Regions from separate parts of the Clostridium moutaii genome, predicted to be linked through region 2. Evidence: riboswitches for the same ligand, from Rfam matches in the RefSeq annotation. Region 2 holds a riboswitch; each other region holds the start of a gene.
What was found. Region 2 has a riboswitch for S-adenosylmethionine ahead of AB8U03_RS02740 (O-acetylhomoserine aminocarboxypropyltransferase/cysteine synthase family protein). Riboswitches for the same ligand answer to the same signal wherever they lie in the genome.

Region 1 (5,870 bases), on a different contig from region 2:
ATATTGAAGAGAGAGTTTTAGAGGTTGCCAAATATATAATAGGTTCTAAAGCTACAATAAGGAAAACTGCCAAAGTTTTTGGAGTGAGCAAAAGTACCATACACAAAGATATGACGGAAAGATTACCTAAAATAAATCCACAGGTTGCACAAGAGGCTAAGAGTATATTGAATTATAATAAAGCAGAAAGACACATAAGAGGTGGAAAGGCCACTAAAATGAAATATAAAGCTATTGAAGGTTAAAAACATTCCCATTATAATTAGAATATGATATGATAATAAATAGTAAATAAATTTACGTTTTATTATGAAAAGCAAGTTAGATTAGGAGTGAAAAAAGGGATGTTTTTTAATATAGGAACTGATATGGGAATAGATTTAGGTACGGCTACAGTGCTTGTGTACATTAAGGGCAAAGGAGTAATATTAAAAGAACCTTCAGTTGTTGCCATAGATAAAAGTAAAAATAGAGTGCTAGCCGTGGGAGAAGAGGCATGGCAAATGATAGGCAGAACGCCAGGAAATATTGTTGCCATTCGTCCATTAAAAGATGGAGTTATATCTGACTACGATGTAACAGAAAAGATGTTAAAGTATTTTATAGAAAAGGCTTGTGGAAAAAAAAGAATGTCAGCACCGCGGATAGTTATTTGTATTCCCTGCGAGGCTACTGAGGTTGAAAAAAGAGCTGTAATTGATGCGGCTAAAAATGCAGGGGCAAAGAAAGTGTTTTTAATTGAGGAACCCTTAGCTGCAGCTATAGGAGCTGGAATCGATATAACTAAGGCAAGTGGAAGTATGGTAATAGATATAGGCGGTGGAACTACCGATGTGGCAATAATTTCGCTGGGGGGAATAGTAGTAAGATCTTCAATTAAGGTAGCAGGAGACAGGTTTGATGAATCCATAATGAAATATATTAGAAAAGAACATAAATTGATGATTGGAGAAAGGACTTCAGAAGACTTAAAGATAAATATAGGTTCTGCATTTAACAAAGATGAAGAGATAAGTATGGAAATAAGGGGAAGAGATTTAATTACAGGGCTCCCCAAAAATATGGAAGTATCATCTAAAGAAATGAGAATAGCTTTGAAGGAAACTGTAAATTCTATAGCAGATACAGCTAGGGCGGTATTGGAAAAAACTCCTCCAGAGTTATCCGCTGATATAGCTGAGAAAGGTATTGTTATGACTGGAGGAGGAGCCTTGCTAAATGGATTAAGTGATTTAATACAGGAAGTAACTCATGTGCCTGTTTATGTAGCTGAAGATCCAATATCCTGTGTAGCTTTAGGCACAGGAAAGGTTCTTGAGTATTTGGACAAAATGGAAGTTATTTTTACCGGTGATGATATAACCTTAATAGATTGAGGATATTTTATTGGTGTTAAAAAATTTGTCTATATATTTACAATAAGATATTATTATAATAGAGATAATATGAATGAATTAATGAATAAAGTATTACTTCGGCCATATTTAAAATTAGATTCAAACGTATATTGCTGGTATTATTAAATATATCTTCATTGCCATTTGAATCAACTATGCCTATTATTGAGGAATCCCCTACATTGGGAAGGGATTTTCCTACTCCCTTGCCGGGATGAACGGGAAAGTCCCTTACCTGTATTTCTCCAATGGTTTTGGAATCTCCTAAACAGGCATCGATCCCTATAATGTTGTTATGAGGATGAAGTAACTTTATTTCATTTAGTCTACTCTCAATGTTCAAAGCATGTATGGGTTCTGAAATTGTGCCATAAACTGGCAGAGGAAAGTGCTTGCACTTTAGCAGAGTACCTACTAAGGGGCCAAGACAGTCCCCTATATATCTATCTGTACCGATACATACAATAATGGTATCCTTGTTGATGTGATCCTTTAAAAAATAGGCTAAATCGTAATATGCCAATGGATTTTTATAGTTAGATTTTACTTTATTCAATATATTCACCTTCTTTTATGTATGCAATACCTATCTATGGATAATATCCAAAGAGAATACTATATATAATTTATATGATGGAATTATGTAAAATATTATGTCTAAATCACAGGTATATGATTTCTAAAGGAATAATGAGATACATGAAGGAATAAACATTTAACATTAGATTTTAATGTAATATGAAATTTGAAAATAATTGCACAAAAATGTATACTAAACTACGTTAAACGCCTTTATGTTTTATGTGGGCGTAATTGTATGAAATAAATAGGCTGGCATAGCTCAGCAGGTAGAGCAACTGACTTGTAATCAGTAGGTCGTGGGTTCGAAGCCTACTGCCAGCACCAAATGTGGAGGAATTCCCGAGCGGCCAAAGGGGGCAGACTGTAAATCTGTTGTCAGTGACTTCGATGGTTCGAATCCATCTTCCTCCACCAAATATTATGGGCGCATAGCTCAGCTGGGAGAGCATCTGCCTTACAAGCAGAGGGTCACAGGTTCGAGCCCTGTTGTGCCCACCACATTATAACAAAATAAGCTGGCATAGCTCAGCAGGTAGAGCAACTGACTTGTAATCAGTAGGTCGTGGGTTCGAAGCCTACTGCCAGCACCAAATGCGGAGGAATTCCCGAGCGGCCAAAGGGGGCAGACTGTAAATCTGTTGTCAGTGACTTCGATGGTTCGAATCCATCTTCCTCCACCATAAAAAAGCACTGTTAGGGTGTTTTTTGTTTTATTAGAATCTTTATAATTATTGTAAATCTATAATATAAACTCTTATCCAGAGAGGCGGAGGGAAAAAGGCCCGATGAAACCCGGCAACCAGTAGAAATTTTGCCAAGGTGCCAATTCCTGCAAGTTAATTTTGCAAGATAAGAGAGCAGTTAATTATTTAACCTCTTCTTATTTGAAGAGGTTTTTATTTTTTTATACAGTATGGAGGTATTGAAAATGAGAAAATTATTTACGTCTGAGTCAGTTACAGAAGGTCATCCAGATAAAATGTGCGATCAAATTTCAGATGCAATTCTGGACGCTATATTAAAACAAGATCCTTACGGAAGAGTAGCATGTGAAACTGCTACTACTACAGGTATGATTTTGGTTATGGGAGAAATATCAACTAAATGTTATGTTGATATATCTAAAATAGTTAGAAAGACTGTAAGGGAAATAGGATATACCAGAGCTAAATATGGATTTGACTGTGATACCTGCTCAGTGATGAGCTCAATTGATGAACAATCATCAGATATAGCTATGGGGGTCAACCAGTCCCTGGAAGCTAAAAAAGGACAGATGGAGGGAACAGATGCCATAGGAGCAGGAGATCAAGGTATGATGTTTGGATTTGCCACTAATGAGACTCCAGAATATATGCCTATGCCTATAAGTCTGGCTCATAAGCTGGCAAAAAGATTGGCACAGGTTAGAAAGGATGGGACTTTAAGTTATTTGAGGCCAGATGGAAAAACCCAGGTGACTATAGAATATGATGACAATAAACCTATTAGAGTTGATACTATAGTGGTATCCGCCCAGCATGATGAACTGGTAACTAAAGAACAAATTGAAAGTGATATAATTGAACATGTTATAAAGCCTGTTGTGTCACCGGAATTTTTGGATAAAAATACTAAGTACTTCATAAATCCAACAGGAAGGTTTGTGGTTGGTGGACCTCAGGGAGACTCTGGTCTTACAGGAAGAAAAATAATAGTGGACACCTATGGTGGATATGGAAGACATGGTGGTGGAGCGTTTTCAGGAAAGGATCCAACCAAGGTGGATAGATCCGCTGCTTATGCTGCAAGATGGGTGGCAAAAAATTTGGTAGCTGCTGGTGTTGCCGATAAGCTGGAAATACAACTTGCATATGCTATAGGTGTAGCAAAACCTGTATCTATAACTGTTGATACTTTCAACACTGGGAAAATATCAGAAGAGGAAATAGTGGGCATAGTAGAGAAGGTATTTGATCTAAGGCCAGCTGTTATAATAAGGGATTTGGATTTGAGAAGACCTATATACAGACAGGTTGCAGCTTATGGGCATTTTGGAAGAACCGATATAGATTTACCTTGGGAAAAATTAAATAAAGTTGATGATATAAAAAAATATATCTAGAATTTTAAAAGCTCTGTATGCAAATTTACAGAGCTTTTTTAAAATTAAACTTATGTGTTATAATTATATTCAAAGATATAGGTTTTTACATGTTTATTAAAGTGGGAGAGATCTTATGCAGGATTTGCAGGGAATTATAGAAGATATAATATTTCAAAATAAAGACAATGGATATGTAGTTGCTAAGTTGAAGGAAAAAGAGGATACAGTAACTATAGTGGGATGCATACCTTATATAACGGAAGGACAAAATTTGAAGGTTTTGGGGGAATGGGTATTACATCCTCAGTTTGGGCGTCAGTTTAAGGTCCAGGTTTGTGAAGAAATAGTACCCAATACTGTTATTGGTATAGAGAGGTATTTATCTTCGGGAATTATATCCGGCATAGGACCTGTTACTGCCAGGAAGATAGTTAAAAAGTTTGGAGAAAATACTCTTCATGTACTGGATGACAACATAAACAGATTGAGGGAAATAGAAGGTATAGGAGAAAAAAAAATAGCTTTAATAGCAGAATCTTATTCCAGACAAAATGAAATAAGAAATATAATGATATTTTTACAAACTTATGGGGTAACTCCAAACCAATGTGTAAAAATACACAAAAAATTTGGATCTGATTCCATACGCAAAGTAAAAGAAAACCCATATATCCTTACGGAAGAAATAGGGGGTATAGGATTCAAAACAGCTGACAGAATAGCAAGGAGTCTTGGAATAGAAAGAAACTCCCCCTTTAGAATACAAAGTGGAATAAGATATGTAGTAAATCAGTTCTGCAGTTTAGGGAATACTTATATGCCCATAGATAAACTTATTAAAGAAGGAGAAGGCATACTTGGAGTAACTAAAGCGGAGCTAGAGGAAAATATATATGAAAACTCTATAAATGGAAAGGTAAAATTGGAGCAATATGGTGATAAACTCTGTGTATTTCCAATGACATATTATTATTGTGAATTAAGTGTAACCAAAAAAATTTTAACTCTTGCTTTCAGTGATTACAAGGATATAGGTCTTGATGTAAATGAAGAAATTAAAAAATTTGAGGATAAAAATCATATTGAATTTGCACCTTCTCAGAAAGATGCTATTAGGGGAGCAGTAAAAAATGGTGTAGAAATAATAACAGGGGGGCCTGGCACAGGCAAGACTACCATAATCAATTGTATAATTCAATTATTTGAAAAGGCAAATTATAAGGTACTTATGGGGGCGCCTACCGGTAGGGCGGCGAAAAGAATGTCAGAGGCTACTGAAAGAGAAGCAAAAACCATACATAGGTTACTGGAGATGGGGGTAGAAAATGATAAAGAAGCCATGTTTTTCTCCAGAGGAGAGGAATCACCCCTTCAATGTGATGTGGTAATTATAGATGAAGCTTCCATGATAGATATAATGCTTATGAATAATTTATTAAGGGCTATTTCAATTGGGACCAGACTTATAATAGTAGGAGATGCACAGCAGCTTCCTTCAGTAGGGCCGGGAAATGTGCTCAGGGATTTTATAGACAGTAAGTGTATTAAGGTAGTTAGGTTGAAGGAAATATTTAGACAGTCAAAGGAAAGTATGATTATAGTAAATGCCCATAAGATAAATTCAGGAGAAATGCCTATCTTAAATAGAAAACTCAAAGATTTCTATTTTATAAGATGTAAAGAACCGTCAGATATATTGGATACAGTGATAGGTCTGATTAACAGAAGATTGCCAAACTTCAATAAAAGCTGGAACAAAATGCAGCATATTCAAATACTATCTCCAATGAGAAAGGGTATTTTAG
Region 2 (5,870 bases):
CGCATACAGTTATTGAAAGTATAAAAGAAAATAAAGTGGCATTAAAAGGACCAATAACCACACCAGTGGGAAAAGGGTTCAGAAGTGTAAATGTAACTTTGAGAAAAAGTTTAAATCTATATGCCAATGTTAGGCCAATAAAAAGTTATGCAGGGGTAAAATCCAGATATGAAAATATTGATTTGGTTATATTTAGGGAAAACACAGAGGATCTTTATGCTGGAATAGAGCATATGATAAATGATGAAATAGCAGAGAGTATAAAAGTAATATCTAAAAGTGCCAGCAGAAAAATAGTAAAAGCAGCTTTTGAATATGCAGTTAACAATGGGAGAAAGAAAGTCACTGCCGTGCATAAGGCAAATATAATGAAGTTGTCAGATGGACTTTTTTTAAGAACTGCAAAGGAAGTTGCGAAAGATTATAATAATATAGAATTTGAAAACGTAATAGTAGATGCAATGAGCATGAAGCTGGTGTTAAATCCTGAAAAATATGATGTACTTGTAATGCCTAATTTATATGGAGACATATTATCGGATATGGCTTCGGGACTGGTAGGGGGACTCGGATTGGTTCCCGGAGCGAATATAGGGGAAGACGCAGCAATTTTTGAGCCGGCTCATGGCTCGGCACCTGATATTGCAGGCCAGAATAAAGCCAACCCTACAGCTATTATTTTATCGTCAGCTATGATGCTGAAATACCTGGGTGAAAGGAAATCGGCAGATAGAATTGAAAGGTCAGTTGAAATTGTATTAAATGAAGGAAAGTATTTTACTCCGGATTTAGGTGGAAATTCAACTACAGATGAATTCACACAGGCCATAATCTCAAAATTGAAATATATTATATAAAGAAACCCACCAGCTTGATAAACTGGTGGGTATATAAATTTTGGGAGAAAAACTTATATCATGATAAAAACTTATTTCATCTAATGTTAAGCTTTGGCAAGAGCCTGATCTAAATCGTATATGATATCATCAATATTTTCTACACCTATTGAAAGTCTTATAAGATCCGGAGTTACTCCAGCAGCTTTTTGTTGTTCTTCATTTAACTCTGCATGGGTTGTACTTGCAGGGTGAATTACAAGTGATTTTGCATCTGCTACATTTGCAAGCAGTGAGAATAATTTAACACTGTTTATAAATTTCTTTCCTGCCTCAAGTCCACCTTTTATTCCAAAGGTAAATATAGAACCCGCTCCCTTTGGAAGGTATTTCTTGGATAATTCCTTATATGGACTTCCTTCTAGTTCAGGATAATTTATCCATGAAACTTTTGGATGTTTGCTTAAGAATTCAACTACCTTCCTTGTATTTTCCACATGCCTTTCTACTCTAAGTGAAAGTGACTCCAATCCAAGTAAGAAATAAAATGCACTTTGAGGACTTAGTGTTGCACCGGTATTTCTCAAAAGCTGTACTCTGGCTTTTATAGCAAATGCTACAGGGCCTTGATCCGCATATACCAATCCGTTATAGCTCTCATCAGGTGTGGTGAAATCAGGAAATTTACCACTCGCCCTCCAGTCAAATTTTCCTCCGTCTACTATAATTCCGCCTATTGTAGTTCCATGTCCACCTATGAATTTAGTTGCAGAATGGACAACTACATCTGCTCCATATTCTATAGGTCTTACAAGGTATGGTGTTCCAAAAGTATTATCTATAATAAGAGGTATTTTATTTTCATGAGCTATGTTTGCCACAGCTTCTATATCCAAAACATTTATCCTTGGATTTCCTATGGTCTCAGCATAAACTGCTTTTGTTTTATCTGTAATTGCTTTTCTGATGTTTTCAGGATCATCAGGATCCACAAATGTTACATCAATTCCCAATTTCTTTAAAGTTACTGAAAATAATTCATATGTGCCACCATAAAGTGTGCTGGCGGAAACTATATTATCTCCTGCATTTGCTACGTTTAATATAGAATATAATATTGCTGCAAGCCCTGACGCAGTAGCAAGTCCTGCACTGCCTCCTTCAAGAGCTGCCACCCTCTGCTCAAATACATCTTCTGTAGGATTCATTATTCTGCCATAAACATTTCCTGGCTTTTTAAGCTGGAAAAAGTCAGCAGCTTCATCTGCATCTTTAAAAACAAAGGATGTTGTCTGATAAATTGGCACTGCCCTTGCTCCTGTAGTTGGATCTGGTACCTGACCTGCATGTACCTGTAATGTTTCAAAACTTAATTTTCTTTCTTCACTCATTTTTTACTTCCTCCTCATATTTCTTTTAATATATTAAATATTCTGGACGAAACTTCTATATAATTTGGCAAAATAAAAAGTCTTCTTGCAGATGAGATACAAGAAGACTTTTCTTCATGCTCCTCATCTTTCAGGTTATATATACATATATACCTGCTGGAATTAGCACCGTTGAATGAAAATGATCATTCAGGTTGCCGGGCATCATAGGGCCAGTCCCTCAGCCGCTCTGGATAAGAAGTTCCGTATTCGATTGAGAAAATGATAACAGATAACAAGGTAACTTGTCAATAGAAAAATGAAAAAAATTTTTAAATTTTAAGAATAAAAATAAAGGTCAAAGGAATATTGACAATTTGTATTTAAAGTATTAATATTAGAATATTCTTATCAAGAGAGATGGAGGGACAGGCCCTATGAAATCCGACAACCGGCAATTATGTATCGGTGTCAATTCCTGCAGAATAAAATAAATGGGGTTCTAATGTTTGAATACGAAAAATTTTTTCTGAACATTAAAGCTTGTTATCTACAATATAGATTCTTTATACTGTTATTTTGAAAAATTTTAGTATTGGAATAAATGTGTTGTAGAGTGAATTCTGAAAGATAAGAAAAGATTAACTTTTTATGAAATTGAAAGTTGCTTTTCTTATGGAGGGGCAATTTTTTTTATATATTTTTATAATAGTGCAATTGATTAAGGAGTGTCAGAATTTACTGAAAAAAATTTGTGTATATGTTAATTTATATATATTATATAAAGAGAGAGATAAATTAGGCTCAAGTCTAAAAATATATTATATAAAGCTTAAATTAGCTAATATTTATACAATTTTAACAGTTGTTGAAATATAGTGATAATGTGAATTGTATTTGAGGAAGGGTGAAATAAATGAGTTTTAAAAGTTTATTAAATAAGTTTGATAAAAAATTTATTTTTTTTGATGGAGCTATGGGAACAATGCTTCAAAAATATGGACTTCAGGTGGGTCAGCTACCAGAAGTGTTTAATGTGACAAATCCTGAAACAATAAAAAAAATACATAGACAATATCTACAAGCAGGATCGGATATTATAATAGCCAATACTTTTGGAGCCAATGAACTTAAATACAATTTTTCCAGTTATACTATAAAAGATGTTATTACAGCTGGAGTAAAAATTGCAAAGGAAGAGGCTGGAGATAAATTGGTAGCTCTTGATATAGGGCCTACCGGACAAATTATGGAACCTACAGGAAGCTTGAGCTTTCAGAGTGCATATAAATTGTTTAAAAATCAAGTCGTTATAGGGGAAAAAGCTGGAGCGGATATAATTTTAATAGAAACTATGTCTGATTTATATGAGGCGAAAGCAGCTGTTCTTGCAGCAAAAGAAAATAGCTCTCTGCCAATATTTTGTACAATGACCTTTCAGCAGGATGGTAGAACACTTATGGGAACGGATCCTAAAACCATGGTGTTTACACTTGAAGCTTTAGGAGTGGATGTTCTTGGAGTGAACTGCTCACTAGGTCCAGGAGAACTTCAAGGTATTGTAGATGAAATATTAAAATATGCATCTATACCTGTTATGGTACAGCCTAATGCAGGTTTGCCCAGATATGACGGCAAAAATACAATTTATGATATAACCCCTGAAGAGTTTTCAAAAAACATATTGCTTATGGCTAAAAAAGGAGTTAGGATTTTTGGAGGATGTTGCGGTACAAATCCGGAATTTATAAAGACAATTATAGGTGAACTGAAAGATGTACTTCCAAGGGAAGTAAGAGAGAAAAATTATACTGCAGTTTGTTCATCTACTGATACTGTTTTTCTGGGAAATGAAATAAAAATTATTGGAGAGAGGATAAACCCTACAGGCCAGGAGACCTATAAGAAAGAATTAAGAGAGGGTAAGGTCAATTATATAAAGAAAGAAGCCATGGCTCAAAAGAGTGAAGGAGCTCATATATTGGGGTTAAATGTAGGACTTCCTGAAATTGATGAAGTTAAGATGATGGAAAAGGCAATAAAGGCAGTACAACAGGTGATACAATTGCCGGTTAATATAGATAGTCCTAATTCAAAGGTTTTAGAAGCCGGAGCCAGGATATATAATGGAAAACCCATAATAAATTCGGTTAATGGAAGAAAAAAGTCAATGGAAGAGGTATTTCCCATAGTAAAAAAATATGGAGGATGTGTAGTAGCACTTACTATAGATGAAGAAGGAATACCGGATAGTGCAGAAGGTAGAGTTAAAATTGCAGAAAAAATAATTAAAACTGCGGCCTGTTATGGAATCAGTAAAAAAGACATAATAGTTGACTGTCTTACACTTACTGTATCGGCACAACAAAAGGAAGTTATGGAGACTATAAAAGCTGTAAAACTTGTGAAAGAAAAATTTGGAGTAAAAACTATTTTGGGAGTAAGCAATATATCCTATGGACTTCCCAGAAGGTGCATATTAAATAGAACTTTTCTCGCACTGGCACTTAATGCAGGTCTTGATTTGCCTATAATAAATACGCAGGATCAAGGTGTGAAGGATATTATAGCAGCTTTTGAAGTTTTAACAAGTATAGACCAGGATGGGAAAAATTATATAACCAAATATGGGAGTAAATCCAAGAGTGAAAAGGCGAAATGGGGAGATAATATTTTACCTGAAGTTCAAAAAAAAGATAAAAAGGGTGAAAAAAAATTAAATACTGCAATTATTGAGGGAATGGAAGATGAGGCTGTGGAAATAACATCTCTCCTATTAAAAAGTGAAAAGGAAGAGGACATAGTTAATTTCCATATAATCCCTGCATTAGATGAAGTAGGCAGGCAGTATGAAGAGGGAGACATATTTCTGCCCCAGCTTATACAATCTGCAGAAGCTGTTAAGAAATCTTTTGAAATAATAAAGAAAAACATATTGAAAAATGGTGAAAAGAATATAGAAAAGGGAAAAATAGCACTGGCTACAGTAAAGGGAGATATACATGATATAGGAAAAAATATAGTCAAGGTGCTGCTGCAAAATTACGGGTTTGAAGTTATAGATTTGGGCAGAGATGTAGATATAGATAAAATAGTAGATGTAGTAAAGAAAAATAATATAAAATTACTTGGATTAAGTGCGCTTATGACAACTACTGTAATCAATATGAAAAAAACCATAGAAGCTGTACGAGAAAATAAACTGACCTGTAAAATTGTAGTAGGAGGAGCAGTATTAAATCAAAATTATGCAGATATGATAGGGGCGGATTATTATGCAAGAGATGCAAGAGAAGCTGTTAAAATAGCAGAAAAGATATTTTCGGTTTGAAAGAATATGTATTAAATTGCGATTTCTAAAAATTTTTATAGAATATTTCTTGCAGTTAATGTAAAATATATGTGAGAAAAATAATAAACTGGTTTGAGGAGATAAAAAATGAGCGAGAAAATTATTAATGAAAAAATTGTAAAGTATGTACCGGAAATAAGAGGGACACTTAGAGATCATATGATAAATCTCCCTCTTGTAATGAGAGAAGCTAGTGGAATAAAGGTTTTTGGGAAGAGAATAAAATCCTTGGCGTTTACTACTGATATAGCAGTTATAAAAAATATAAATGCAGATGCAATTTTAGCGGTATATCCATTTACACCACAATCA
Region 3 (5,870 bases), on a different contig from region 2:
TTATTGCTTTTTTAATACTCATATTTTAGCTTTAATGGAAAGCCATGTTCCCATTAAGTATTCACTCCTCTCTATGTTGACTGTGTAAGGTATATACATTAAGATAAAAAATTTCCTTATTATTAATTTTTGTCTTTTAACCTTAAAAACCCCTTAAAAAATCCATACTAAATGTAAACTAAGTTTAAATATTATGTAACGGTTTATTATTGTCTGAAATAGTATAAGTTTTTCCTCTAAAAGCAATATCAATTAGTATCTTTGCCAGATAAAAAAACAGGATGATATTTAACAGGGAAATCCCATCAGTTATCAGACTGTGTGAATTGGAATTCATACGCCCTAAAGCTCCAAAGAGTATATGGTAAATGTTGCCGTATATGGTGATAGTGTATCCTAATACCAATGTGAGAAATCTTTTATCCTTTAAATAGATGAGAGCTAAAATACACAGTGCAGCAGCCGGAAATAAATATCTTTCATGCATTCCAGTAGAAAAGGTAAAAACTCCTGAAATCTGAATAAGTGCGCAGGAGAAAGCCAGTGTTCTGCTTTTTAACTTGGCGTAGATTATCCACGAAAATACCGTGATCGCAATAATTGCAGCCATTCCCCAGATCTTATAACTGAATATGAAAAATATATTTGAGTTCTTTTCATAATTTGCTCCTATTAAGTTAAAAAAGTTAAATCCGTTTACAGATGCATAAGGGTATTCGGATATGGTATTTGAATATAATTTAAAAATCCACAGTGCATTTTGATTGGAGGAAAATGGAATTATGAGTACTAAAGCTGTTGCAAGAGCTGCAGCCATAGACTTCAATATGATCTTTAGGTTTTTTTCCCGTACCAGTTCAAATAAAAGCACAGGGAGGAATATAATCCCCTGAGGTTTCATAAGTACTGAACAGGTAAACAATATGGAAGAAAAAACAGTTTTCCTTTCCGATAATAATAAAAATGCAAGTACTACAAGCAGCGTAAAAAATGAATCCACCTGTCCCCAAAGGGCAGAATCTATAAAAACAGCGGGATTAAAAATGTAAAATGCACTTAGAAAGATACTTATCCCTAAAGGAAGATATTTTTGAGCCAATTTATATATCAAGTAAGCTGTAGCTACATCCGCTATTATTGATGGGAGTTTTAAAAGCAGAGTATAGTAGGGACTTATTGAACTTATACTTGCTGCCTTGCCAATGAAGAAGAGTACATATATATAAAGAGGCGGGTAGTCGCTGGATCTAGAATTTACGTAAAACTGAGAAAAACTATTTGCTGCAGAAGAGGCCCAACTTTTAAACAAACTTACGTCTCCACCATAGCCTTCCATAGAGGTGGATAATGCAATTCTCAAGAACAAGCCTATAAAAAGCATTGAAAATACAAGCATTTTAGTATCTTTAGTATTTATTTTCATATTTTTTCGGGTGAAAAAATAATAGATCGCAACACACAATACAAGAAATATTGCCAGATATACAGTGAGCAATGGTGCAAATTTGTTGCTTGAAGAAGTAAACCCATTTTCACCGTTTACACCAGGCCTTGTCATATTGCCTCCCTTATTTTGACTTTGTGCATTGCCAGAAGATGCAGTCCCGTTTCCATTATTCTGATTTTGTACATTGCCACCAGATGATTTCCAGTTTCCACTTGGAATGTTTCCATTATTCCTTTGACCGGTTGAATTTTGGTTTCTGTCCCTATTTGCCATATGACCATTGAACTGATTAAATTGCCCTGTTATATTTTTGGATGGTGTGTTGAATTTATAATGTTTTATACTGTAAAGGCATAAAAACAGAGATAACAGTGCCAAAAAAATCAGAATTATCTTAAATAGACCTTTTTTTGAAAGTATTCTTTCCATACTGTTCTAAAACTCCTTTCATGAAATTTAGTATAGTTGTATAATTGTCATATATATATTTTCCAGGATGAAGCTTAAAATAGCCTTAAAAGCTTATCTCTTATTTAGAATTTGAATATTTTCCCTTTAGTATGATATAATTTAAGTTAAGTAGGAGTAAAAGGAGGAACTTTATGGAAAAAATTGCACTTTTGACAGACTCTGCTTGTGATATAGATTGTGAAACCATAAAAAAGTATAATATAAGTATTTTACCTTTTAGAATTATATACAAAAACAGGGAATACATAGATAAGATTGAGATTACTCCAAAAGAAGTATATGATAATATGAACATTGAAATTTCAAAGTCCTCCCTGCCCTCAATAGAGGATATGGAAAAGGTTTTTGATAAGTTGGAAAAAGAAAATTATACCCATGTAATAGCCGTGGCGATTTCCAGCGGGCTTTCAGGCACATATAATGCATTGAAAATGGTAAGCCAAAGGCATAAAAAATTAGTTACATATATTTATGATTCCAAGTCAACTTCCCTTGGAGAGGGAATTATTTTAAAGGAATGTGGAAATCTCATTGAACAGGGCAGGAGCTTTAATGAAATTGTAGATGATATACCAAAAATAAAAAGTAAAATGCACTTCCTTTTTGTTTTTGGAACACTTGAGTATGCCAGAAAGGGCGGGCGCATAGGAAAAATATCCGGTACCATAGGTGAAGTATTGGATATAAAACCCATAGTATATTTTGATGATAATCAGGGAGTATGTTTTACCTATGACAAAGTAAGAGGCAGAAAGAAATCCTTAAGTAAGATGATAGATATAGGCAGGCAGTTTTTGAGTAAATCTCCCTGCGATGTATATATAGTTCATGGCAATGCGCAGGAAGATGCTGAAAATGTCTATAATAGAATTTCCAAATTGCCCAATGTAGAAAATACATATATGATAGGACAGATAAGTCCTATAGTAGGAGTTTATTCCGGACCTGGAACTGTGGGAATATGTTATAAAGAACAAAATTATAGCCATTGACTTAATAAATGTAAATAGTTATAATTAATAAAACAATAAATATAAATCTTGAACTTATCAAGAGAGGTGGAGGGAACAGGCCCTTTGAAACCCGGCAACCAGTACATTGTATAGTGGTGCCAAATCCTGCAGCGGAAGCTGAAAGATGAGAATGTATTTTGCAATTTTAAGTCTGAGGTGTTTCCCCAGACTTTTATTTGTTTACGGATATTTATCCCATCCTTATGAGCAGGCTCCGTCTGGACCTAAAAGAATCACTTGACTATGGAATTATTTGAAAGGATGTGTTTGTATGCCTCAATTAAGTAAAAAACTAGTTAATTTTACTGACTCGGTTATAAGAAGAATGACCAGAATATCGAATAAATATGGAGCAATTAATTTATCCCAGGGTTTTCCGGACTTTGATCCACCTAAAGAAATAAGAGAAGCACTTAAAATAGCAGCGGATAAAGGGCCTCATCAATATGCAATTACCTGGGGTGCACAAAACCTGAGAGAAGCTCTTGCAGAAAAACAATCCAGATTTATGGGACTTGATATAGATCCTGAAACTCAAATTGCAGTTACCTGTGGAAGTACGGAAGCGATGATGGCCTCTGTTATGACTGTATGTGATTCCGGAGATAAGGTAATAGTATTTTCTCCTTTTTATGAAAATTATGCGGCAGATGCAATATTAAGCGGAGCGGAGCCTATATATGTACCCCTTTACCCGCCTGATTTTTCTTTTAACAGGGTTGAACTCGAAAATGCTTTTAAGCAAAAGCCGAAGGCTCTTATACTGTGCAATCCATCCAATCCATCGGGTAAGGTGTTTACTTATGAGGAATTGAAATTCATAGCCGGCCTGGCAGAAAAATACGATTCTTTTGTAATAACTGATGAAGTATATGAGCATATTGTGATGGATCCGCATAAACACGTTTATTTTGCTTCACTTCCAGGTATGTTCAACAGGACTTTAAGCTGCAGCTCTTTTTCCAAGACTTATTCTATAACCGGATGGCGGATAGGTTATGTCATAGGTGATGAGAGAGTCATAGAAAATGTAAGGAAAGTACATGATTTTCTTACGGTTGGGGCGGCGGCGCCGCTTCAGGAAGCAGTTGTAGCCGGACTTAAATTGCCTATGGAATACTATGATTGGCTGAAAAATTTATATACTAAAAAGAGGGACTTGTTTCTTCAGGGATTAAGCGAGGCAGGACTTAAATATGTCAAACCACAGGGAGCCTATTATGTTCTCATAGATGTTTCAGAGTTTAATGTAAAGGATGATTTGAAATTCTGTGAGTGGCTTGCAAAAGATGTGGGAATAGGTGCGGTGCCTGGCTCAAGCTTCTTTAAGGAGGATATAAATTATTTAATAAGACTGCATTTTGCAAAAAAGGATGACACTCTTTTAAGGTCTATTGAAAAACTGAAAACACTCAGGGAAAAAGCTGGATTTTATAGAGAGGGATAAGCAATTGATAATTCACAATTCACAATTGATGATTTACAATTGACAGCGGACAATGCACAATTCAAAGTTCAGAGAACAAAGATTAAAGTTCAGAGTTTAAAGTATAAAGTTAAAGACAATCCGGGGTCAGATTCCCAATTGTCTTTTTTCTTTAAACTTATTTTTTAAAACATCTACTTAATGGCATTTTGATAAGCTGATTTTAAAATAATATATTAAAAATTATTGCACTATTATTCTATCTGTTATATATTATATATAACAGATAGAATAGGAGGGCAGTTATGATAATTAAAATAGATTTTGAGTCAGAAGTACCTATATATGAACAGCTCAGAAGACAAATTATAGAAGGAATAGCCCTGGGAAATCTAAAATTGGGAGAAAGTCTTCCTTCTGTAAGACAGCTGGCGGAGGATATCGGAATAAACCTTCATACGGTAAATAAAGCTTACAATGAATTAAAGTCAGATGGCTACTTGAATATAGACAGAAGGAAAGGAGCCGTAGTAAGCGAAACACTTCCTGAAAGTACGGAAGATTTTGATAAAAAACTTGAGGAAGGGTTCACTTATTTAATATCAGAGGCTTATTTGAGGGGTAAAAAAATAGATGATATTTTACAGCTGTGTTCTGGCATATTTAAAAAATATATTAAAATCGATAAATGAATCATTAAGGTAGGTGAAATTAGATGAATGAGAACTTGTTTATGTGTATATATTTATTCTTTATTTTTATTATAATACTTGTAATTACTATATTGACTCCCAAATTTACGAGAAAAGAAATTGTTTTTGGAGTGAGAGTTCCAGAAGACGAAGCTGATTCAGATGAAATCAAGCATATAAAAACCCAATTTATAAGAAACAATTTAGTGGTAGAAATTCCTTTTATTCTGTTGTTTAGTTTTTTAAACTATAAATTCTTGAATGTAGGCATGATTTTGTTTACTACATTTGCTTTTGTTTTCATAAATTTTTTAGTATATATGATATCCAATAGAGCTGTAAAAAATCTTAAATTACAGAAGTTGTGGCTTCAGGGTAAAAAACAAGTTGTAACAATAGATATTGATTTTTCCAAGAAAAAAAGTGACATGCTGGTGTCAGTCTGGTTTTTCATGATTCCGGTATTTATAATTATAATAAATATAATTTTAGGTTATACCCATTATTCTTCTTTGCCCTATAAGGTACCCACTCACTGGGATTTTTCGGGAAATATTACAGGCTACCAGATAAAATCTAAATTTTTGATCTGGGAGATGCCGCTTGCACAAATTATAATCACTTTTATATCTTTTATAGTTTACAAGGGAATTGGATGGTCAAAACAGCAGATTAGTTCTTTAAATCCGGAAGAATCCGTAAAGAAGAACAGTATATTTAGGAGAAGCTGGTCTATATATATGGTGATCCTTGCTTCTGCCACTGATATTTTGTTAAGTGTTGGTACAATTCAAATATTTAAAGTGATTGATGTAAGCAGT

Region 1: linked by a shared signal. The riboswitch ahead of metK (methionine adenosyltransferase) and the one ahead of AB8U03_RS02740 (O-acetylhomoserine aminocarboxypropyltransferase/cysteine synthase family protein) in region 2 are both predicted to bind S-adenosylmethionine.
Region 3: linked by a shared signal. The riboswitch ahead of AB8U03_RS09480 (pyridoxal phosphate-dependent aminotransferase) and the one ahead of AB8U03_RS02740 (O-acetylhomoserine aminocarboxypropyltransferase/cysteine synthase family protein) in region 2 are both predicted to bind S-adenosylmethionine.

The regions. Positions count from the first base shown of each region.
Region 1 covers NZ_JBGEWD010000002.1:182,097-187,966, reverse strand. The annotation lists gene spoIIID (sporulation transcriptional regulator SpoIIID) at 1-245, shown strand, start outside; gene mreB (rod shape-determining protein) at 345-1,376, shown strand; gene yyaC (spore protease YyaC) at 1,414-1,953, opposite strand; tRNA gene AB8U03_RS03625 (tRNA-Thr) at 2,228-2,303, shown strand; tRNA gene AB8U03_RS03620 (tRNA-Tyr) at 2,309-2,393, shown strand; tRNA gene AB8U03_RS03615 (tRNA-Val) at 2,402-2,477, shown strand; tRNA gene AB8U03_RS03610 (tRNA-Thr) at 2,494-2,569, shown strand; tRNA gene AB8U03_RS03605 (tRNA-Tyr) at 2,575-2,659, shown strand; SAM riboswitch class I at 2,731-2,835, shown strand; gene metK (methionine adenosyltransferase) at 2,908-4,083, shown strand; gene recD2 (SF1B family DNA helicase RecD2) at 4,199-5,870, shown strand, end outside.
Region 2 covers NZ_JBGEWD010000001.1:537,307-543,176, reverse strand. The annotation lists gene AB8U03_RS02745 (isocitrate dehydrogenase (NAD(+))) at 1-857, shown strand, start outside; gene AB8U03_RS02740 (O-acetylhomoserine aminocarboxypropyltransferase/cysteine synthase family protein) at 944-2,227, opposite strand; SAM riboswitch class I at 2,348-2,467, opposite strand; SAM riboswitch class I at 2,612-2,707, shown strand; gene AB8U03_RS02735 (homocysteine S-methyltransferase family protein) at 3,123-5,537, shown strand; gene AB8U03_RS02730 (hydrolase) at 5,646-5,870, shown strand, end outside.
Region 3 covers NZ_JBGEWD010000008.1:900-6,769, forward strand. The annotation lists gene galU (UTP--glucose-1-phosphate uridylyltransferase GalU) at 1-22, opposite strand, end outside; gene AB8U03_RS09470 (hypothetical protein) at 185-1,876, opposite strand; gene AB8U03_RS09475 (DegV family protein) at 2,050-2,910, shown strand; SAM riboswitch class I at 2,962-3,062, shown strand; gene AB8U03_RS09480 (pyridoxal phosphate-dependent aminotransferase) at 3,203-4,378, shown strand; gene AB8U03_RS09485 (GntR family transcriptional regulator) at 4,663-5,049, shown strand; gene AB8U03_RS09490 (DUF1648 domain-containing protein) at 5,073-5,870, shown strand, end outside.